Regions from separate parts of the Clostridium sp. AM42-4 genome, predicted to be linked through region 1. Evidence: riboswitches for the same ligand, from Rfam matches in the RefSeq annotation. Region 1 holds a riboswitch; each other region holds the start of a gene.
The links. Region 1 has a riboswitch for thiamine pyrophosphate ahead of DW922_RS09695 (TenA family protein). Riboswitches for the same ligand answer to the same signal wherever they lie in the genome.
Positions count from the first base shown of each region.

Region 2: linked by a shared signal. The riboswitch ahead of thiD (bifunctional hydroxymethylpyrimidine kinase/phosphomethylpyrimidine kinase) and the one ahead of DW922_RS09695 (TenA family protein) in region 1 are both predicted to bind thiamine pyrophosphate.
Region 3: linked by a shared signal. The riboswitch ahead of thiW (energy coupling factor transporter S component ThiW) and the one ahead of DW922_RS09695 (TenA family protein) in region 1 are both predicted to bind thiamine pyrophosphate.

Region 1 covers NZ_QUIK01000010.1:79,991-87,773, reverse strand. Annotated here, with positions in the region: gene DW922_RS09720 (response regulator transcription factor) at 1-59, opposite strand, end outside; gene DW922_RS09715 (NUDIX domain-containing protein) at 269-754, opposite strand; gene DW922_RS09710 (HAD family phosphatase) at 757-1,413, opposite strand; gene thiE (thiamine phosphate synthase) at 1,403-2,044, opposite strand; gene thiD (bifunctional hydroxymethylpyrimidine kinase/phosphomethylpyrimidine kinase) at 2,056-2,859, opposite strand; gene DW922_RS09695 (TenA family protein) at 2,856-3,530, opposite strand; TPP riboswitch at 3,597-3,694, opposite strand; TPP riboswitch at 3,755-3,854, opposite strand; gene DW922_RS09690 (hypothetical protein) at 4,241-4,897, opposite strand; gene DW922_RS09680 (DUF4313 domain-containing protein) at 4,924-5,631, opposite strand; gene DW922_RS09675 (hypothetical protein) at 5,758-6,081, opposite strand; gene DW922_RS09670 (DUF4313 domain-containing protein) at 6,078-7,172, opposite strand; gene DW922_RS09665 (adenylosuccinate lyase) at 7,169-7,714, opposite strand; gene DW922_RS09660 (decarboxylase) at 7,711-7,783, opposite strand, start outside.
Region 2 covers NZ_QUIK01000023.1:44,609-52,391, forward strand. Annotated here, with positions in the region: gene DW922_RS15010 (iron-containing alcohol dehydrogenase) at 1-145, opposite strand, end outside; gene DW922_RS15015 (hypothetical protein) at 494-784, opposite strand; gene DW922_RS15020 (DegV family protein) at 890-1,759, opposite strand; gene DW922_RS15025 (ABC transporter substrate-binding protein) at 1,873-2,985, opposite strand; gene DW922_RS15030 (ABC transporter permease) at 3,094-3,843, opposite strand; gene DW922_RS15035 (ABC transporter ATP-binding protein) at 3,852-4,604, opposite strand; gene tenA (thiaminase II) at 4,606-5,274, opposite strand; gene thiD (bifunctional hydroxymethylpyrimidine kinase/phosphomethylpyrimidine kinase) at 5,271-6,080, opposite strand; TPP riboswitch at 6,272-6,382, opposite strand; gene DW922_RS15050 (DUF362 domain-containing protein) at 6,600-7,703, shown strand.
Region 3 covers NZ_QUIK01000008.1:45,760-53,542, forward strand. Annotated here, with positions in the region: gene thiE (thiamine phosphate synthase) at 1-520, opposite strand, end outside; gene DW922_RS07945 (hydroxyethylthiazole kinase) at 602-1,564, opposite strand; gene thiW (energy coupling factor transporter S component ThiW) at 1,488-2,081, opposite strand; TPP riboswitch at 2,532-2,635, opposite strand; gene DW922_RS07955 (MATE family efflux transporter) at 2,775-4,061, opposite strand; gene DW922_RS07960 (RNA methyltransferase) at 4,063-4,914, opposite strand; gene DW922_RS07965 (LysM peptidoglycan-binding domain-containing protein) at 4,989-5,312, opposite strand; gene lexA (transcriptional repressor LexA) at 5,501-6,118, shown strand; gene DW922_RS07980 (hypothetical protein) at 6,674-7,474, shown strand; gene DW922_RS07985 (cytidylate kinase-like family protein) at 7,565-7,783, opposite strand, start outside.

The DNA of each region.
Region 1 (7,783 bases):
ATTTTGTTGATTATATGTTCTTCATGATCAGGAATGGACAGAATCAGAAGTTTACCCATTTTGCTCACATCCTTTCTCCTTACACACTTTGAGACAACCAAACTTCATGGAAATATAGAATATAAAATGCAAGGATAATTTATATAAGTGATTTCCACAATTTGTTTGATTTCATATGGAACTAAATAACATGGATCCTATTTGATTTCTTGTGCAATAAAAGCGTGTTAGACAACAGAGACTTTGGTACCTTAACATCTGGCATTTTTCAGCCTATTAGTTGTTCCACATAGGTAATCAGAGGGTGCAGTTGTTTCAGGCGAAACATCTTAAATAACTTATCTGGATTTACCCATTGAACATCCACAACTTCTGTTTCCTGTAAACGCATTTCTTCAATCTTTATATCCTTATGAAATAGCCAAACATCGTAAAAATCCTGCACATTTTCCCGTCTGGTCTGATAAATCAATTTTTCACTTCCGGGAGTAAGCAGTATTCCTAATTCTTCTTTTACCTCTCGGATTGCTCCTTGCAAACTGGTTTCCCCGGAAAGTACAGAACCACCCGTACATTCCCAATAAAGAGGGTATTGCTTTTTCGGATGCCGCTGTGATAAAAGATACTGCCCCTGCTGGTTGACAATCCATACACTCACAGATAAATGATACAGCCCTTTGGGTATGATTTCTCCACGGCACACTGCTATTCCAGACTTTTCCCGTTTTGCATTATATAAATCCCATTTTTCCATTTTCATACCTCTTTGTGTGGGATCGGTGCTTGCCGGAAATCAAGTAAGTAAATATCCGCAATCCTTTCTATTTCTGTACGCTGATCTGCGGAATACTTATCATAAATCCCACCTGCTAACATACGGGCTGCCTTTGCGCTTTTAATTGCTGGAAGCACATCATCAAACACAATACAGTGTTCAGGTGCAACCCCTAATTTTCTTGCGGCCAATTCAAAGACATCCGAATATTCTTTTCCCCGCTGAACCTCATCTGTTGAACATAGAGCGTCAAATAATTCTAAAATAGAATTGTTCTTTAAGCATGGAATATAGAGATTTTCCGGCAACCCCGTAGCAACTGCAAGTTTTATTCCATGTTCTTTTAAGCGCAGAAGATAATCAAGGGCATAGGGCAGCAGACCGACATGGTTCCTGTATTCCTCGACCGCCATATTATTCCATTCCTCAATAATTCCCTCTACCGTTTCCTGCAATCCAAAAAGATCAATGGTATATTGTGCGGCTTCCTCAAAACTCCTTGCACATATTTCAGTTACATAATTATCTGGGACAGGAAGATTTCTCTTTTTCAAAAACTGAATATCTATATGCTCCCATACATCCATTGAATCCAGAATTGTTCCATCTAAATCAAAGATTGCCGCATTAAAATCCATGTTTCTTTTCCTTTCCGCAAAATAAATCTTTCAGTTCCGCAGCAGCAGCTTTTATATCGGACTGCGCTATGATGGCAGATACAACAGCCAGTCCGTCAATTCCCATGGGCTTGAAACGCCCTGCATTTCCTTTATTGATACCGCCAATAACAACTATCGGCAAAGAAACGGCTGTGCGGATTTTCTGTAATTCCTCCATTGATACAGATTCAGCGTCGGTTTTAGTTCCAGTAGGGAACATTGCGCCAACTCCCAAATAATCCGCACCATCCTGCTGTGCTTGTATTGCTTCTGCAATGGAAGAAGCAGATACCCCCAACAGCATATTTTCCCCAATTACTTTGCGGACGGTAGCCGCAGGTAAATCATGTTGTCCAATATGTACTCCCGCAGCCTGCACAGCCATTGCAATATCTATCCGGTCGTTTATGATAAGGGGAATATGGTATCTCTCCGTAACCTGTTTCACGGCAACCGCCTGATTATAAAATTCCAATGAAGGCAATTCTTTTTCTCGGAGTTGTATCATTGTGCAGCCTCCTAAAATTGCCTGTTCCACCGCTTCTGTCAGGCTATCGCAGCTCATTAGTTGACGATCAGTAACAAGATAAAGTGTATAATCAAAGTTCATTTTGCACCTGCCTATTCTTTAGATAAACCATGCTGATACAATTCGTAGAAATGGTGCGTCGGGCCACAGCCTTTTCCAATCGCAAGGGAGTGTTCGATTGCCGTTGTGACATAAGCCTTTGCCGCTTCGACAGCAAGCGGAATACTTTTTCCCTTTGCAAGCTGGGAAGCGATTGCAGAAGAAAAGGTACAGCCTGTCCCATGAGTATTTTTCGTATCAATGCGGGCTGTTTCAAAGTGGTGGAAATTTTCTCCATCAAATAGGACATCAACGGCATTTCCTATATGATGTCCGCCCTTGACAACAATCGCCTTACAACCCATGGCATATATTTTTCTTGCGGCAGCCTCCATATCTGAAACTGTGGAAATCTGCATATCCGCTATTTTCTCTGCCTCTGGAATATTTGGAGTAAGCACATCGGCCAGTGGAATTACAGTGTCTATCAAGGTGGAAACCGCCGCAGGATTCATCAATGGGCAGCCATTTTTGGCATACATAACCGGGTCGATTACAATATTTTGTGGCTTATATTGTAATAGTTTCATTGCCACTGCTTTCATACATTCTGGCGTAGAAAGCATACCAATCTTTACTGCGTTCACTTCAATATCTTCAAACACGGCATCAATCTGTTTTGCAATCATATCCGGGGTAATATCTTGGATGTCGATAACGCGGCTGGTGTTCTCTGCAACAACAGAAACAATAACACTCATTCCAAATACGCCGTGAGCAGAAAAAGTTTTCAAATCAGCCTGAATACCTGCACCTCCGCTGCAATCTGATCCGGCAATGGACAATACTTTTTTCATTTTGCATTTTCCTCCATTCTCTCGTTCCGATAGGCCATCTTCCAAAAAGCAAGCTCTAACAAACTTGCTTTTTCAAAAATATCAGCCAGATACTTTTTATTTGCTACTGATAACCCGGCACATTTATGCTCTGCAAAAGCAGACCATTCTTTGCAGCTTTCTGCATATTGTTCATCCGCATAATCTTTGATAAAGTCCCAATATCTTGACTGTCTGCTTGTAGGAACAGCCGCCAATTTTCGGAATATATAGCTGTAACTTAGCATACAGGGAAGAACCGCCATTAAAATTTCTTCATTCTTTCCATGTGACGCAATCTCAAACATGAAATCAATGTAATTTTGATTTTCAGGCAGAGGAGCGATCAGTTCAATATCATTATCCGTCATGCAAAATTGCTTTAGATAATCCAGGCGCACTTCTGATTCCGTATCATTTACAAAATTCAGCATGGAATAGTAAAGCTGAATTTCTCTTAATGTATCAGCATGAAAAATTGCCTTGCCGTATATACGGGCATAGTTTTTCAGATAGATACTATCCTGAATCATATATCTTTTGAATTTTTCAAGAGGTAGCTTTCCAGTTTGCACTTCCTGCACAAATGGGGTAGCTGCACATTCTTCCCAAATGGGAATGTTGTGGGTTAAGATGTCTTTCATAAATGCCATGTTTGATCCTCCTAAGATAAAAAAATAGAGCCTCTAAAACAATTAGAAGCTCTTTCAGACGCAATACGAGCGTAAGAAATTGCTTCCCTACGCCGGTATTAGCCGACAGGTCCAGAGGTCAGGTCTTACCTTTTTCAACTTGTTCAGTTCCCTCGCAAACACATATCATATCTTATTCAATTAAAAAAGGACATTCCCAAAACAGAGAATGTCCAAAAAATACGAATCTGTATTCTTTAGCTCCCTGCGTTGGTATTAGCCAACAGGTTCAAAGGGTCAGGTTTTAACCTTCTCAACTACAAGGTAGTCCCCCTGCTTGAATATCATTATAGTTAGAAAGTCCCCAAAAGTCAAGTCTACGCATTTAGGACGGTAAAAGTCCACGGAAATCAAAGGTTTTTCCGCATGGTCGGCTAGATAAAGTTATCCTGTTCCCCTCAAAACGAGGTTCTAAATGCGGGAAAACGGACAAAAAAGGAGAGACAGATGTGGAGGATTTGACACCTTTTCGCCGACGTTTTTTATCACTGGGTTACAGTAAGGGGCTAATGTATCCTAAAATAATAGCTTTGTTTTATCCCTCAATAGAATTTGTGGCATCTAATTTTTCATAAATATTTTGGATATGATTATGGTGCGGTATATAAAGAGAGAAAAACGCACCGAATACAGAGCCGATAGGCATACTGTATCCGGTGCGTTGTAAATTTTTAACCTTTCAGATAGTAATGCACATAGGCATTATAATCTCGATGCCGGGTGACTAACCGCAGCCAGATATAAAAGTGGGCAGTTTCCGAATACAAATTGAATTCGGTGGGCTCGCTGGTGGGCTGGGCGTACCCTCGGCAGAACCGTGTCAGGGTATCCAAATTCAGAAACTCCGGCAGTTGGAACAGCGCATTCTGGAAAGCATCAATTTCACGGGCAACTTCCAGAACAGGCGTATCCTTTTGGCACTGATGCCAGGTGGTCCACCATTTCCATCCGTCATAATCAGAACGGGAATAGGCTATCTCGCTGGCAGGACGGGAGCCCTGCTGAAACAGATCTTCAAAGGTGCAGGAAGTAGTCAGCAACGGATTTTCAAAGTCGGTCTGCTGCTGGCTCAAACCGTTTTTGACAGCTGCCCATTCTGTTAGAGGGAGTGGGCAACGGTTGGCATCACGCAGGGCTTCATCCATACCGCACGCCTCGCAGATATGGACATCTGCATAGCGGCTCAGGGCGTTGATGACCAGCCTGCAATCCAGCGGCTGACCACACCGAAGACACAGGGGTGGTTGCTCCGCCTCTGGGGTAAACAGCAGTTTGTCCTGCTGCCACATGGTTTCCAACAGGGATTTGGGATAGATACGGATCTTCATGATGATGTCCTCCTATTTTATCGTGTTTAATATTCGTACCGTTTCCTTCGGTCTTCAGACCAGGGAGGGTAAACACGCAGCTCATCCTGGAACATGGTCATCAGATCGCCTGCCATGTCCTCTTTGCGCCGATAGATGCACTGCTTCTCCGTACCATCGGCATAGCGGATGATAGTCTGGAGTGCGGGACCTTTCTGTGTGAAGATGAATTTGCGGCCATGAGAAGGATCAGATGCCTCAATCCAGAGGGGCAGGGTGGAGGAACTCCCATCCAGACACCGCCAGCCGCTGTAATCGGTGTAGCTGAACCCGTTGATTTCCCGCGCCAGTCTGCGCAGGGCAATATACAGCCGCTCAAAGTGGCACCCCAGTTCGCCTTTCTGATGCCGGATGTAGAGGGTGTGCCCCTCATGATCCAGGGCATCCAGTTCTTTGCCATAAAACAGGTATTCAGGGTAAAGACAGCCATCCGATTCAAGAATTTGTCCAGTGGGTTCCGCAAGGTGATTGTCTGACAGCCAGGCCGGAAAAAGTCCGTCTGCGGCTTTTATATTGATGAAAGCGCAGTGGTCGGGCCGGATTCCGGTTAAGTTGGTGGTAAGGGTTTCCCACAAAATCAGGATGCCATGATCCTTTTCATAAAGCTTGATGGCGAGATTGCCGTTGGGATATGTACTGATTTTCAAAGTAAGCTGGGCTCGGTGTTCGCCCAGCGTAAATGCGAGAGTATTCATAAGCGTTTTCCTCCAAAGAAGCACCGGACGCCTGCAAAAATGCAGATTGCCGGTGCTTCTTAGTGTGTTCTGGACAAGGAAACCGGAGCAGGGAGAGGAATGCAGTTCCTCTCTGGTCATCGTCAGCTACACAGCCAAAGTCTTTGACTCGAACTGATAGCGCAGAACCTGAGCCAGCTTTGTCCTGTTTTCACAAGTAATGCGATAGGTAGGGCCATAGTTACGCCTCTGTTCATCCATCCTTCGAATGGAAATGCTAAATCGGGTGCCCTCCTGGGTGATCCACAGACGCCTGCCCGTGGCAGCATCTTCAGCAATAATCCATAAAGGGTACTGCATGGTCATGTAGGTCTGGGGGTAAGCACGCCAGCCGCTGCGGTCATGGTAACAGAAACCGGGGGTAGCCTGCCGCCTTTCATTCAGTACATCATAAACTGCCTTATATTTCATGCACTGCACCGCCTTTCAAAGTTTTTCAGGTAGCCTGCATACCCTTCCGGGTCCAGCTCCTGTAGCCGGTTGGCACGAAAACGATATTCAGGATAGGTGCAGAACCCACTCTGCATGGTGCGACCGGTTGGGATAGCCAGACCATGTCGGACGAGCCAGGTGGGAAATTCCGAATCGGCATTGGTGTCGATAAAGGCATGGTCTTTTTGCCGTTGGCCGGGCAGGTTGACGGTGAGAGTCGCCCAGGGTTCCGGGTCACCGCTTTCCCATGTCACCATTTGTATGGCAAGGTTTCCATTCAGGTAGGAAGTCACCTGCAGCTGGATGGGGTGCGTGGCACCAAATTTCTTGTAAGGCAAGGTAACAGGTGCAGCATCGGTATCAGGCTCTCCGTCCTCTACGCCCAGTTCCCAACTAAGGGACAAAATCTGGCTCTGGCTCAGCGTGCGGGTATATTTCTTTGCGTATTTTGGCCTGAAGAGCAGGGTACCGTCCTGCAGGAGCAGCTTTCCTTCTTTTTGGTCCTGAATACAGCGCAGGCCATGCAGACGGGGCTTTGCGCGCTCCACCGCATCGTGGATCTTCGGATGGTCAAACCATATGGAACACTGTACGGCTACATGGAGATGGGGATGCTCCTGAAAGCGTGAGCATAGGAGCTCCAGCACCTGTTGACAGACTTTTCTTCGTTTCTCCAGCGTCTGACGCTCGTTAAAGGTCAGCGTGAAATACGAGAAATCCCGTTCGGATGCGTCTGCGGCGCCGTTAAAGGGATTACACCAGAAGTACAGATCCCATCGGTCGCTGCCATAGGACACAGGGATATTTTCGTCATACTGGTAGCAGACAAAGTCCTGTGCGATGGCTTCCATGACGGGTTTCATTGCTGCGCTGCTCTCAAAACTTGCCTGACGGATATACTGCTCCCATTCTTCGCGGGTGTGGCTGTCATAAAACTGTTTGTTGGCTGCTGCCTCTGCTTCGGTGCATAGGGACTGCAGGCGCAGGGAGTGGACGTCTTCTTTGGCATAGCCTTTTTCAAACCATCTGGTATCAATATTCATATGAGAACGATCTTCATGAATTTTCATTTTGCATCCTCCTTGTGTATAGTTGCTACATTTTTTGACTCAGTGTGGTCATTGGTCTTTCCAGTCATAGAGCCGACCATTTCTTTCAGACTGGCGATATACTGTTTCCATGCCTGCCTGGATTCTTCAGCACGCTTCAACTCGGCAAGCTGTTCTTCCGGCGACAGGGCTTCAAACTCGCATTGGCGGCAGTCTCTATCAATATCCTGAAAGATGCGGTTCAGAATGGAGAGAGCCAGCTCTGTAACAGTGGGGCTGTGTTCATCAAGTGCCTTGCGGCCCTGACGGAACAATTCCAGATAGCGCTCATACTGCCGTTCGCTGATGAATTCCCAGCCGTAGGCTTCCTGGATGTCACTTTCGCTATGGTATTGCATAGCTGCTTCAAATTCTGCCTCGCGGTCTGCGGCTTCCTTTTCGATGTGCCGCCTGAGCTTGGCGCGGATGCGCTCCAAGTCTTTGAGCAAAAGCTTGCAGGCTTTGGCCTCCATGAGATAACCGTGTGCTTCGCTGTTTAGATATTGCTGAGATGTCTTTTTCATGCGGCAGCTTCCTCCTTGAATTTGGATTGAACAAAGAGCAGGAACCCTTTGCTGGTATCCTCCAGAAGC
Region 2 (7,783 bases), on a different contig from region 1:
ACTGTTTTGCTTTATCCAGAAAACCGAAGCGTTTCATGGAACCGCCGCCAACACAGATCATTGCTTTTTTGCCTTCAAATGTCTTTAATGCCTCTAAAGCACCTTTTCCGTGGTATAAGTCTCTTGGTAATGTGAATCTAGCCATAACAAATCCTCCATTCTGCCGCGTCTTGTCGCGACACCTTTTTGATTTTGGTTTCTGTTTCATCTCGTTAATTAATTAACATTAACTCTGCATTAACTATACCACGTTTTGTATATTTTGCAATAGATTTTGAATATTTTTTTCAATTTTAATTTATATTTCACATTTTACTTGTTAGTGTCTTGTCACATTTTACTTAAAACCAACAACGATTTAACAAAAATCTTTACAGCATACATACCGCATCACGTAATCTCATTCAAATGCAAAACAGACGCACCAGCATGGTGCGCCTGCAGGTATAATCTTATGTAGTTATCCGTCAGATTATGTTTCTTTTGTTTTCTGTTATCTCTGGCATCCCAGGTTAGTAATCTTGCAGGAAACCAGCTTTGGACTGCTGCAGCCTTTCACCGGCAGGTTTGTTCTGCATGAAGCTTTGCTTTGTCTGCAGCCATCTGTCTTACAGCCAAGGCTCTGGCATACGGAAGCAGCACAGCTATTACTATAGCATCCGGAACTATAACATCCGCTGTTGCCCGGGCAGTTGCTAACTGCCGCAAATGCGGTCATCGGCTGAAATGCCATCAGGGCGGTCACTGCCATAGCTGCTGCGGTTGATACGATGTGTTTTTTCATAGTTGTCATTCTCCTTTTGTTACACAAATGTTTCATAAATGTTACAAAAATATGTTAACATACAGAGAATGGAAAATCTACTGGGAACTACTGGAAAGCATTTTCTCACGGTTTGCAGGAATAGCCGATTCCAAGTCCGCCAGGTCCGATATGGCAGGTTACCCCAAACGACAGATCATCACAGAGGATCTTGTGTCCCGGAAATGCAGCCTCGATTTCATTCACCCAGGCATCTGTTTCTTCCTTTCCAGAGCTTGTCGCTGCCACGATATGTAGCCGGCCTTCTTCATATTCCCTCTGGTAAGATTGTTCGATCACTTTTTTGACTTCCTCGATCATCATCTGCTTTGCCCGTTTTAATCCTCGGCAGTTTTTGTAAAGCTCCAGAATACCAATATCGAAATGAAGGACCGGTTTTACATTCAAAAGACCTCCAACCAGGGCTACACCCGCAGAGATACGACCACCATGCTTTAAGTATTTCAGGTCATCCACTGCAATATAGATCCCGGCTCTGGTCTTCACCGCTTCCATGCGCGTTTTTACCTCTGCCGCACTGCAGCCGGTCTCCAGAAGCTCCAGTGCATCCAGAATGCTCTGGTGAAGCGGGGTAGCCACGCTTCCATTATCGACCACATAAACCTTTCCCTCGTATTTTTCTTCCCTGGCCAGCATCATGGCAGTCTGGCAGGAGCCGCTTAAACCACTGCTGATCGGGATATAAAGGATATCCTGATAGGTTTCCAGAGCCTTATCCCAGAGCTCCATCACAGCTTCCGGGGAAGGCTGGGAGGTGCTGATGTTCTCCAGTCTTCCCAGCCGTTCCAGAAATTCCGCCCTGGTAATATTCACACCCTCATAATAACAGGTTTCATTCATATAAAAAGGCATTGGCAATACAAAAATCCCAAGCTTCTGTGCTTCCCCCTGCGAAATGCCGCTATGGCTGTCTGTTACAATTCCTGTTGTTCTCATTTGAAACATCTTCTCCTTTTCCCACCAGACGCAGTCTGGTTTTCCTTTGCATATCAAACATTTTATACATTATAGCTTAATTTCCAGAAAAGGACAAGGGAGGGACATTTTTCCTAATACTCGATATTGGTCATGACATCGGAGACATCTACTGCTTTGTCGATCAGTCCGTTTTCTAACATCCAGTCGATGTTCTCCTGCCAGCATTCTTCAGTCTGGCTTAAAAACTCAGCGGAGTCTGTCTCCATAAGCGGAAGCAGCGTCTTGCAGGACTGCTCCTCTACGCTCTGGGTCAGCGGGAAGTTTGCTTCGTTCTGGTTGTTCATTAAGATTGCAAGACAGCCATCCGGGTCAGCCTTGAAATCGTCAAAGCCCTTCTTGGATGCACGGAGGAATCCTTCTACCACTTCTGGCTCCTCTTCCAGCAGCTTATTGTTAGTCAGGAAGACTTCCTCATAGTAATTCGGGATTCCATATCCGCTTACCGGGAAATAGTTTAATTCGAAGCCTTCTTCTTCCATCTGCGGAACCTCGTGGTTCACCAGACAGCCGATCGTGGCATCGACATTGCCGGTCGTCATGGAGCTCATCAGGTCAAAACCAACGTCGACCAGATTGACGTCGGAAGCATCCGCACCCACATACTCCATCATGCATTTTACTAAAGATTCACTTAATACGGTGCCGCCGTAACCAATGGTCTTTCCAACCATATCTTTCGGGCTGGTGATATTTTTATCCTTCAGGGAAAGGATGATGTTCAGCGGAGACTGTACAATGGCTCCGATGGAACGGATCGATGCCTTCTGGTTTGCCACTGCCTGGATCAAATCCTGCTGGTAGTACATGCCGATCTCGGCTTTTCCTGCTGCTACCATGGAAAGCGCATCGTTTGCGTTAGCCGGGAAACGGATCTGGACATCCAGTCCTTCTTCCTCGTAATAGCCACGCTCAATCGCGGTATAAAGGAAGGTATGGATGGCATTCGGATACCAGTCCAGAACCACATTCACTTCACGGAGATCTTTTTTCTCATCCTTCGCAGCATCAGAAGCCTGCTCTTTACTTTCTGCATCTTTGGTCTCTGTATCGTTTGCGTCTGCTTTGTCTGCTGTTTCAGCCTGTACAGAGGTCTCTGCCGGTTTTGCGCTGTTTGAGCAGCCAGAAAGAGCTGCGATAGTCATAGCTGCTGCGGTAAATGCTGCGATCAGTATTCTTTTTTTCATAATGTTAAAGTCCTCACTTTTACGTATTATCAATCTTTCGTGTCATCAATCGTTGTTCATTTGTCATTACTGTTCTTGCATGCATGTCTTCACAGTAATGCTTATTCTCTATAAATCATTTCTCCAGCGGATCATCCGCTTTTCCAGAAGTGTGACAAGCCACACAAAGAGCATCGCCACTACCGACAATAACAGAATCGGTGCAAATACTCCGGCACCATCTAACTGCGTCATCATACGGCGGCTGAAATAGCCAAGTCCATTCTGGGCACCCAGCCATTCTCCGATTGCTGCTCCGATAATGGAAAGTGGTACTGCCATCTTGATCGCGGAAAAGAAATACGGCAAAACTGCCGGTACCTTCAGTTTCCAGAAAATCTGGGACGGTGAAGCCCCGAAGGTAAACAGTAATTCTTCCATCTCTGTCTTTACGGACTGAAAACCGTCAAACACCGTGATGGTGATCGGGAAAAAGGTAATGAGTACTGTAACCAGCACCTTTCCCCAGATGGAATAGCCAAACCACAGCACAAAAAGCGGAGCCAGGGCTGTAGTAGGAATGGTCTGTGATGCAATGATGAGCGGATACAGTGCCCTTCTTGCAGTGTCATTTGCATCCATTAAAACAGCAAGTCCTAAGCCAAGCACAATAGAGATGCCAAGGCCAATCGCTACCACAGACATGGTTGCCGGCAAATGTGCCGTAAAAAGCAGCTCCCGAAGCTCCCAGAGCCGTACCAGGATCTGGATTGGGGAAGGGAGAATATAGGCCGCATTTACGCCCATTGCTGCTGCCTGCCAGAAAAACAGCAGAAGAAACATTAAGATTAGGGCCGGAAGGCTGGAATTGTTTCTCATTTTCTTTTTCACGCCTGGTTCCTCCTTAACATCTTGATCAGTTCTTCTTTTAATGTAAGGATTTCCGGACGCGACAGTTCGTCCCGGGTCCGCGGATAGGCGGCCGGAACTTCGATGGAGCGCAGGTGGGTCATCGGTGTTTCCTCAACTACCAGAATCCTGCCAGATAAAAAGAGCGCCTCTTCTACATCGTGGGTGATAAATAATACCGTTTTCTTATCTTGTTCCCACTGTTTTAACAGCCACTCCCGCATGGAAAGGCGTGTCAGATAGTCGAGTGCCGAAAATGGTTCATCGAGAAGCAGCAGATCCGAGCCGGTCAGAACGGTCCGTGCAAAAGCTGCCCGCTGGCGCATGCCGCCGGAAAGCTCTCTCGGGCTTTTCTGCCCCCAGTCTGAAAGACCGACCGAGGCCAATGCTTCATCTGCCTGTTTTTCCATTTCTTTTTTTGAAATCCCGCCCTGGATCTCGAGCGGAAGCATGATATTTTCTCTTACCGTTCTCCACGGAAATAAAAGGTCATGCTGCGGCATATAGCCGCAATAGTTTTTTTGTGTTTCGATCGGATTTCCGTTGATGCGGATCGTTCCCTGATCTGGGGAAAGAAGCTTGTTAACCAATCGGAAAATCGTACTTTTTCCACAGCCGGAAGCACCGATCACACAGACAAATTCGCCGTCCTGTACCTGAAAAGACAGCTGGTCCATGATCGGATACGCATCGGTATCGTACTGGAAACACACATGGTCAAATTCCAGCATGTTAATCCCTCATTTCCCATGCCATATCCCAGAATGCCATTTCATAGCGGGAGCAAGCTTTGAAAATATCGGTCAGATGGTCCATCTGTGCAGGAGTACACTCTGCAGCAAGGCGGTCCATCAGACCAATCAGGATTTCATTTTCCTCATGGTAGGAATCGCTCGCATAACCGGATACCCATTCTCCGTAAAACGGATGATCCTTCGCGTCCGGGTTATGCTGCACAAGCTCTTTTGCAATCGCTTCATAGCTTAACGCGCAGGAAAGGATGGCTGCCATAACCTCTGCTTCTCCCCCTTCATAAGCTGCCCTTAACATATAAGAGGTGTAAGAACAGTTATCAAGGGATACCGGGGTGGTTTCTGCCTCTTCCTGTGTAATGCCAAGGCGTTTCATGTAAGTGCGGTGAATGTCCATCTCCCCATCTAAAATGTTATGCGTATAGGCTGCGAACAGTTTCATTACGTTTAAGTCCCTTGCCTTGGCCGCGCCAATGGCAAAGACTCTTGTATAATCGATCAGATACAGATAATCCTGTATCATATAATAGCGGAATTTCTTCTGGTCCAGGCTGCCATCGCCGATCCCGGTTACAAACGGATGGTTGTGGTAGCCTGTCCAGATGTCTTTTACGGAATCTAAAAGTTTCTCGGTCGGTGTCATGCTCATGCTTCCTCCTTTGCAAAGCCCTTGCCGCAGAATTCGAATGCATGATTCATCGGTCCGGAGCCTGCGCCCAGATCCAGCATAGCAGCAAGTGCACCGGAGATGTATGCCTTTGCCTGCTCTACTGCAGTATCCAGATCATAGCCTTTTGCCAGATTGGAAGCAATGGCACTGGATAAGGTGCAGCCGGTACCGTGGGTATTCGGGTTATCGATCCGTTTTCCGTTAAACCAGCGGTATCCGCCGTCCCGGTATAACAGGTCATTCGCGTCATTCAACTGATGACCGCCCTTTAAAAGAACGGCGCAGTGATACGTCTCACTGATTTTTTTCGCTGCATCGATCATTTCCTCTGCCGTGGTGATATCCATATCGGAAAGCACTTTCGCTTCCGGAATATTTGGTGTCAGAACCGTTGCAAGCGGGAACAGACACTCCTTTAAGGTTCCGATGGCATCGTCGCTGATGAGCTTTGCGCCGCTGGTTGCCACCATCACCGGGTCTACTACAATATTTTCTGCTTTATATTCTTTCATTTTTTCTGCAATCGCCTGAATGAGGCCTGCAGAGGAAACCATGCCGATCTTCACCGCGTCCGGGCGGATGTCTGTAAAGACACTGTCGATCTGCTGTTTCAAAAACTCTGGGGTTACTTCAAAAATTCCCTGGACTCCGGTCGTGTTCTGGGCTGTCAGCGCAGTAATTGCACTCATGGCATAAACGCCATTTGCAGTCATGGTCTTTAAGTCAGCCTGGATTCCGGCGCCTCCGCTGGAATCACTTCCAGCGATCGTTAATGCTGTTTTCATTTTCATGATGAAACTCCTCTCATGCATCCATATTTTTTAGGCGGCTCAAGGTGGTGCCCCCAATGCACCGCCGCAAAGAGAATGACCTGTAGCATCTTCAGCAGCATATTCATGCAGCTTTGGCAGCTAGAGATATTTAGGCAAAAGAAAAAAGCGGAACTACGCAGGGACGCAATACCACTTTCTGTTTTTATCCAGTCACAGTCACTTCCTACGTTGGCATGATCCAAATCAGGTATACGGGTCCTGGCGGTCTATAGCCAGCTCTCAGTCTGCTTCCGCAGACTCCCCGGTACTTATGTTCTATTCTCTTTACGAGTTATACTATACCCCTCACCACGCCATTTTGTCAAGTATTACGTTGCTGTTCACGCATTGTCCCAAATTTGTTGTTACTGTTCACGCCTGCATGCCCGGCAGATAAAGCATGCAGGCATTCTTTCGACTTTCCATTTGCAAAAATAAAGAAACGCTGTATAATAATTGAGAAAAAGTCCAATACAAAGTGAGGAAATTCTAATGGAAAAGAACGACATTATCCTAATACACGGAACCAATTACAAACAGATGGCGAAAAAAGTCATGGAAGCTGCTAACGTCGCAGAGGATATCGGCGATAAGAAGAAAAAGATTGCTTTAAAACCGAATCTGGTTACTGCAAAAGCTCCTTCCAGCGGTGCAACTACCCACAGTGAGCTTCTTGCCGGTGTCATTGAATATCTGCAGGAGCATGGTTTTGAGAACATCACCATCATGGAAGGCTCCTGGGTTGGAGACCGTACCGGGGAAGCGTTCCGCGCAGCAGGCTATGACATGGTCTGCGACCGTTACCATGTTCCGTTCGTCGACCTCCAGCGCGATACCTGGAAAGAATACGATGCAGCAGGCATGAAGATCAAGCTTTGTGACAAAGCGGCTGCTGTCGATTACATGATCAATATGCCAGTCTTAAAGGGACATTGCCAGACTACGGTAACCTGTGCCTTAAAGAACAACAAGGGAGTAATCCCGAACCAGGAAAAACGTCACTTCCACACCATGGGATTACATAAACCGATCGCACACTTAAATACCATTGCACGTAACGACTTTATCTTGGTGGACAACATCTGCGGAGATTTGGACTTTGAGGAGGGCGGCAACCCGGTTGTCATGAACCGCGTTCTTGGCTTTAAAGACCCGGTACTCTGCGATTCCTTTGTCTGTGACAGCATGGGCTATTCCATTCAGGACGTTCCGTACATTCCGCTTGCTGAAAAGCTTGGTGTCGGAAGCAGCGATACCGCACATGCGAACATGATCTACTTAAACCAGCCAGATCAGGCCGGAGTCAAATTCCGCATGACCCACCGCGTCCAGAAGCTGGCAGCCTACACCGAACCGAAGGATGCCTGCAGTGCCTGCTACGGTTCCCTGATCTATGCGCTGGACCGTTTAAACGATGCTGGTTACCTGCGCCGCGGTCTTCCGTCTGTTGCCATCGGCCAGGGCTACCAGAATATGCCGGAAGGATGCGCCAAGATCGGTGTCGGCCGCTGCACCAAGTGCTGTGAAAAGAGCCTCACCGGTTGTCCGCCAAAGGCTGCAGATATTGTAGAGTTTTTGAAGGATAACTGGAATTAAAACGAATGAGACGTATGCCGCAAGGCGTACTGCTAAAAATGGAGCTGCCGCATCAAAAGTCAGACTGGCTTTCGATGCGG
Region 3 (7,783 bases), on a different contig from region 1:
TTCCCATGTTCTCCAAATTCAGCCCGCCGATCGCTACTACCGGAATCGGAACTGCCTTACAGATATCCGACAAGGTCGAAACTGCAGTCAGCACGGTCGTTACCTTGGTTGTGGTCGGGTAGATTGCCCCGACACCAAGGTAATCTGCGCCATCCTCATAAGCTTTCTTTGCTGCTTCTACTGTTTTTGCGGTTGCACCAACAATTTTATCCGGTCCAAGTAAGCGACGTACCTCAGCGACAGGCAGGTCAGAGGCTCCTACATGGACACCTGCTGCACCACATGCCATAGCCACATCGGCACGGTCATCGATGATCAGCGGAACCTGATATCGATCGGTGATTTTCTTGATCTTGCAGGCCTTTTCCAGATAGTCACGCCCTCCTGTATTTTTTTCTCGAAGCTGCACCAGTGTTACGCCGCCCTTGCAGGCCTCTTCCACCGTATATAAGAGAGATTCCTCTGTATGATAGGTACTGTCTGTCACAAGATACAGACTCAGATCCAGATTTTTTGTCATAAGGTTTGCCTCTTTTCTGTTTTCTCTGTTTTCTTTTTAATGATTTTTCCAAGAACTGCATTCTACAGTTTCCTGTGAAAATCAAAACGCATGCTGTCGTATTCTTGCTTCTGACAGAAGCTGATCTTCCCCCAGAGCATAAATTTCATCGAGCAGGTTTACCTGAAAGCTTCCTGGCCCGCGGGAAATCCCGGAAGCATGTTCCCCAGCAATTCCCATGGTAGCTGCTGCAAGAAGTGCTGCTGTTGTTCCAGTCCCGGCAGGATTTCCTGTATTTCTGGAAGAACCATTGTCCTGAGAGCCAGCCATTTTGATGTCTTTGCTCTCACGATTTTCCCGGACCACGGATTTTCTGCTATTTCCTGGAAGATAAGCCGCTGTAAGTGCGCCTACCATACAGCCGGTACCCGTGATCCCAGATAAGCTGGCATTTCCATTTGAAACAAGAAATACATCCTGGCTATCTGCGATCAGGTCCTGCTTTCCGGTTGCCATAACTGTACAGCCAAGGTGAAACGCAAGTGTCCTCGCTGTACGGCAATACCAGTCCTCGTTTGCATCGGAAAGTGCATCCTGGACTCCTGCATCTATTCCGGTCCCGTGAAAAGGAAGCTCTGCAACAGCCAGAATCTCAGAAATATTCCCCTTGATCACAGAAAATACTCCGTTTTCCAGCAATTGCTTCGCGTAATCACGGCGAAGGCTGCTGCAGGTAACCCCGACTAGATCTAACAGTACTGGAATATGGCGCTGGTTTGCTTCTGTAAGCGAAGCTTTCATGGATTCCATCCGTGCATCCGTGATATTTCCAAGATTCAGCATCAGCGCAGAAGAAACCGCCGTGATCTCTCTTACTTCTGCCGGATGCTCTGCCATGATCGGTCTTCCCCCTGCCGCCAGTATGATATTGGCACAGTCATGGATAGAAATCGGATTGGTAATGCAATGGATCAGAGGTGCCGTTTCTTTAATATACCTTCGAATCTCCAGCATGCCCTGCAGCTGCATGGACTGTTTCAGTTTTCTTTCTTCCGTTTCTGTCATAAACCTTTGCTCCCAGACTCTCTTGAAATTTTGCCAGCATTCCGGTCTGGCTCAATGCCTTCAGGAATACATAAGCTGCGATGCCTCCCATGATCGTTGCGGAAATAAACATCGGGGTATAATAGAAGGCGTTCAGACCATCGCGTCCCATAATAAACGCCATGACCGGATAAGATACCAGGGATCCAATGATTCCGGTACCAAAAATTTCACCAAATACTGCACAGATGATTTTTCCCTTCGATGCACGGTAAAATACACCAGATAAAAACGCTCCAAATACCGCACCCGTCAGTGCTAACGGCGGAATGCCCATAAACATCATACGGATCACACCGATCATACAGGCGCAGAGAAGGGAATACCACGGTCCCATAAATACAGAACAGGTAATATTGATCAGATGCGCAGTCGGGCACATTCCCTCAATCCGTAAGATCGGTGAAATTACGACTCCGATTGCTACCATCATAGCTAAAAATACCATGCGAAACGTTTTCATTCTTTGTTTTTCCATTTGTTTGTCCTCCTGTTTTTTCCAGAATCCTGCCGCCAGAGCCAGATTCCAAAGAAACAGGTCAGATAGCGGCAGGTAGTGTACGGTATGACTCACGTTCTGCATCATTATGCGAAATGTGAATAAGACAGTATACTAATTCTTGTTCGGTCGAAGTTTACTTACTTCCTCTCACTCCGAAAACACGGATTCCCATCGCTATATAAACTCCTTCTGCCAGACTGCAGGGCGCTCCCCCTCCAGTCTACTTTTCCTGCAAAATATGATTCTGTTCCTGTTCATGCGTTGCACAAACACACTTTCAGGATTTCCAGCTGACAGAGACGTCTCCCCTGCATCTGGAGCTTTTGCAGTGCATCCGGATACTAGTTTCTATAATCATTATATTTCATAGGACGCACTTTCCTATGAAACAAAAAAATGCGCCTTCAGGAAATTGCCCGAAGACGCACACTTCTATTCCTTGCTTCCCTCCGTTGGCATTACCCAAATCAGGTACGGTCGAAGATCGATCTTCCTCTCAGCCTGTCTCACAGACTCCCGCGCTTTTTCTCTTTTAACGTAAGTAAGCATAACACAGAGACTTGACCCTGTCAACTGTATTGTCGTTATGTTACCGTTGTGTCACCATTGTGTTACTGTTCACAGGTAGGTATTTTCTGAACTGAAAATCCCGTATAGTACAGTTATAGTTTATAGCTTCCGGATACCGTTCAGCGTCAAAAACATGGTTGTTAATTCTGCACATGGAAATGCCATCCATACCCCATTCATGCCAAATACAGCAGAAAGGAGGAAAGCAAACGCAAGGATTGCAACAAACCCACGGGATACAGAAGCTGCAAACGCCCAGCGTGCTGACTCTACGGCACTTAGGATATTGGTTCCGACAATATTAACTCCGGCAAACAAAAAACCGGTAAAATAAATCTTTAATCCCTGTCTTGCAAGAGCTGCCAGCTCTGCACTTTGTTCCTGGTTAAAAATTCCAGCCATCGGTTCTGACCAGAGCTGTACGGTCACAATAAGCAAGCAGGCGACACATAAAGCTGTTTTAATTGCAAGACGGATCACGGTTCTCAGGCTTTCTTTATCGCCAAGTCCATAGAAACGGCTGAGCAGCGGCTGGGAGCCCTGCGCGATTCCATTGAATAATGCAACTGCCACAAGCGAGAAATTTGCAACGACTCCATACGCTGCAACCCCGATATTACCCGAAAGCCGGAGAATGATGGTATTAAATGCCATTGTGATGACACCGGAGGATATTTCCCCTACAAAGGCAGAGATACCAACCTGACAGGAAAAAAGCAGCTTCCGGACAGACAAACGTACCGGCTTGAAGCAGATCGTATTTCTGCTGCTACGGAAATGTCTGAAGCAGATAAGAATACTGATAACCGGTGATAATGCGGTTGCAAGTGCCGCTCCCGGCATAGACATTCCCAAAGGAAACATCAGCACATAGTCAAATACGATATTAAACAGATTGCTTGCAAGTGTTGCATACATTGCGATGGATGGATCTCCATCATTGCGAACAAATGCACTGATAATATGATTCCACATAAAAAACGGGGCAAACATCAGAAATATGCGGGTATACATGATTCCGGTCGATACAATCTGTGCATTGCCTCCAAGAAGGTGGATGATCTGTCCCGGGAAAAAGGCTCCTGCCAAAACAAACAGGACACTGATCACTGCTGCCCATGACAGTGCATGAAAGAAATAGCCTTCCGCTTCTTTCATTCCTTTATTACGCTCAACCGTAAAACGGATTGCAGAGCCGACTCCGATCATTGCGCCTACCGCAAAGATCAGATTGTAAAGGGGTAATACCAGATTCAATGCCGTGATACCATTCGCACCGACAGCCTTAGCAATAAAGAATGTGTCGGCCAGAATGTAAAGGGACATACCGAGCATGCCTAACATATTCTGGGAAACATAGCGGATAAACTGTCTTTTGATATTCATGCTAAGCTTCCCCGCCTTCTGTATGATGGTTTCCAAGCTGCCAGAATGCCACTGCACTGGCAGCAGCTACATTCAGGGAATCTACGCCATGGGACATTGGAATCCGGATGGTGTGATCGCAGTCGGCAATGGTTTCTTTTGCGAGGCCATCGCCCTCGGTTCCAAGAACGATTGCAAGCTTCTCCTCTGCCTGGACACAAGGATCATCAATGCGGACTGAGCGGTCTGTAAGAGCCATGGCAGCTGTTTTAAAGCCCAGATCCCGCAAAAGCTCCATAGCCGGGTGCGGCCAGGCACTGTCGTGCTTAAGTACCGTCCACGGGATCTGGAACACCGTTCCCATGCTGACCCTCACGGATCTTCTGTACAAAGGATCGCTGCAGCCAGAAGTAAGCAAAACTGCATCCATATTCAGCGCTGCCGCCGAACGGAATATAGCTCCCACATTGGTCGGGTTTACTACATTTTCGAGAACAACGATCCGTCTGGCCTTCGCACAGATCTGCTCAATAGATGGCAGTTGTTTGCGGCGCATGGCACAAAGCAGACCGCGTGTCAAAGAGAAACCTGTGATCTGTTTTAAAAGCTCCATGGGAGCTACATAGACTGGGACCTCTCCACATCTGGCCAGTATTTCTGCAGCTGCTCCCTTTAATTCCCGCTCTTCGGCAAGGATGGAGACTGGCTGGTATCCGGCATCCAGAGCACGGCCGATTACGATCGGGCTTTCTGCAATAAAAAGACCAGCCTCTGGTTCATAATAATGGAATAGCTGGTTTTCTGATAAGCTGGAGTATACCTCAAGCTCCGGACTGGAAAGATCTGTTATAGGAACGATATGATCGTGTAACATAGGGAATTTCCTCACTTGGTTATATTGGATAAAAAACAGATTTTATTATAACCAAAGCAGGATTCATATGCAAGCTATTCAGAAAAATACACGACCGTCAGGTATTCACCGGAATGGATCTGTTCGGATTTCAGACCATTCATGCGCTTTAATTCTTCTACATATTCTGCCTTGGTATAAGGACTTCCCTGACAGTATTGGCCTGCAAGGTCCCAGAGGCTGTCTCCCTGGCGGATCTGTACACTTGTGTAATAACGCTTCAGCTCAGGTATTGCCTTTTCTTCTGCCCGCGCATTTAACAGTGTATGTCCCAGAAAACCGGAACAAAATGCCAGGATCATAAGTAAAATAACCGTAAGATTCCGTAAACTGCGCTTCATTGTTCTTTTGCTTCTCATAAGTGATTCCCCCTGTCCGGAATAATTGTGAACGTACGTTTGCTATGTTGCTATTATAGAATCCGAACATGCGTTTGTCAATACGTTTTCGCAAAAATTCCCGAACAAAAGTTTGCTTTTTTGGCTAAGCTGTGCTACTATATCCTTAGAAAGAATTTTTCAGAATACACCCGCAAGGAGGGAACATTATGGCACAGGGTAAAATTACCGCAAAACAACAGGAAATCTTAACATATATCAAAGAATGCATCTTAAAAAAAGGCTATCCGCCTGCAGTACGTGAAATTTGTGAAGCAGTCAACTTAAAGTCCACCTCTTCCGTCCATTCCCACCTGGAATCCCTGGAGGCAAACGGATATATCCGCAAGGACCCGACCAAGCCGCGCGCGATCGAGATCCTGGATGACGAGTTTGCATTAAACCGCCGCGAGGTGGTGCAGGTTCCTATGATCGGCACAGTTGCTGCCGGTGAGCCGATCCTGGCACAGGAACATATTGAAGATTATTTCCCGATCCCGGCCGAAATGCTCCCAAACAAGGATACTTTCATGCTGAAGGTCAAGGGCGAGAGTATGGTCAATGCAGGTATTTTTAATGGGGACCAGGTCATCGTTGAGCAGACCAATACTGCAGAAAACGGGGAAATCGTTGTTGCACTCGTCGACGATTCCGCTACTGTCAAACGTTTTTACAAGGAAGACGGGCATTACCGCCTGCAGCCGGAGAATGACACCATGGAGCCGATCATCGTTGACCATGTGGAAATCCTCGGCAAGGTCATCGGACTTTTCCGTATGATGGCATAAAATACCATAAAAAAAGATACGCCTTAGCACATTTCTGTGACAAGGCGTATTTTTTTATCATATTGTTGCTGAAAACCTCGTCCGGCGACAGCCCGGCAGGGTTGTTTATGCCAGAACCAGGCATCAGAGCGGAACTGTTACCATAGAAAGCAGCGTCGATAACACTACGCATTTTGTTGCAAAGATCTCATCCTTTTGGTACTTTGCCGCAAGGACCGCAGTCGTACCTCTGCCAGGATCGTTCCTACCAGTGCCATAGCCAGAAAGGTATTCGCACCTGCTATATTTTTGATCGTCAGGCTGAAAAAACCTGGAAGCGAGATCTGGAATACCATGACCAACATGCCGAGAACAAAGTTTGGAATGCAAGGCATCGGCCAAAGTTCACCAAATGTTCACCATTTTACGGAAAACTTAATAAAAAATCAATGGCTTTTTCCCTGGCTTTGTAGTAAACTCTTGTTTGTTGGTTCACGAGAGATGATTGTTACTGTTTGCGCAAACGCACAGATAACAGCATAGAACCACAAAGAAAGATCAGAGGAGTGATATATTATGAAAAAGGCATTATTAATTACTGCAATCGCAGCAGTTTCTATCAGTGCAGCAGCTTGCTCCAGCAAAAAAGCAACGGAAACCACAGCAGCACCGGCAGAAACCACAGCAGCAGAAACCACAACCGAGGCTGAGACCGACGAGGATTATACCAGCGGTATCATCACAGCGATCGACGGCGATGTCCTTACCGTAAAAGACGATTACAACGACGAAGAGAAGAAATACGATATTTCCGGCGCAGAGGTTACCAATGAATTCCCGCTTTCCGAGGGTGACTGGGTAGACATCACCTTCCCGGCCGGCAGCACAGACGATCCGGTTCCGGCTATCGCACTCGAGGTTACCTCATCCATGTTAGAGCAGACCACAGATCCAGTTGCAGAAGGTACCATCAAAGACGTTGCTTCTGACAGCATGACCCTGGAGGTAGACGGTGAGGAATATAAGGTTCTGACCGGCAACGCATATGTTGTTGCAAAGGACGGCATCAAGGCTGACGAAACCGTAGAAGTAACCTATCTCGGCGATCTGGACGATGAGCCTCTGGCGATCAAGATCGTTTCCGAAGACCAGAAGGATTCTGATGAGGCTAAGATCAATGCCTTTGTAGGTAAAGTTGCGCAGATCGGTGAAGATGGTGATCATATCGTTCTGGAAGCACAGACCGGTGACTTTTTCACATTCGTTTCTGGCGATACCGATTTCAGCCAGTACGCTGAGGGCGATACCCTTCAGATCCAGTACGATGGCTCCATCAATGACAAAGAGATCCAGATTGTAAAGATCACCAAAAAATAATAGCTTTCATTTAAAAAAATAGGGAAGAACAGGCCCGTGTAAGCTAACAGTAATAGCTCACACGGGCCATATTCATTCTATTATATGCTGTTAAATATCGTAGCCGATCATGCGGATATAATCTTTGATCAGTGCTACCACCTGTTCAAGCTCCAGCTTACTTGCATTGATCGGAAGATCGTAGTTCGTCAGATCCTCCCACTCTTTTCCGGTAAAATACTTGTGGTAAGCCCTGCGCTGTTTGGTGATCTTGTTTAATTTATTAAGCGCTTCTTTGCTGTCTGTAATACCATCGGTTTCCTGAGTTCT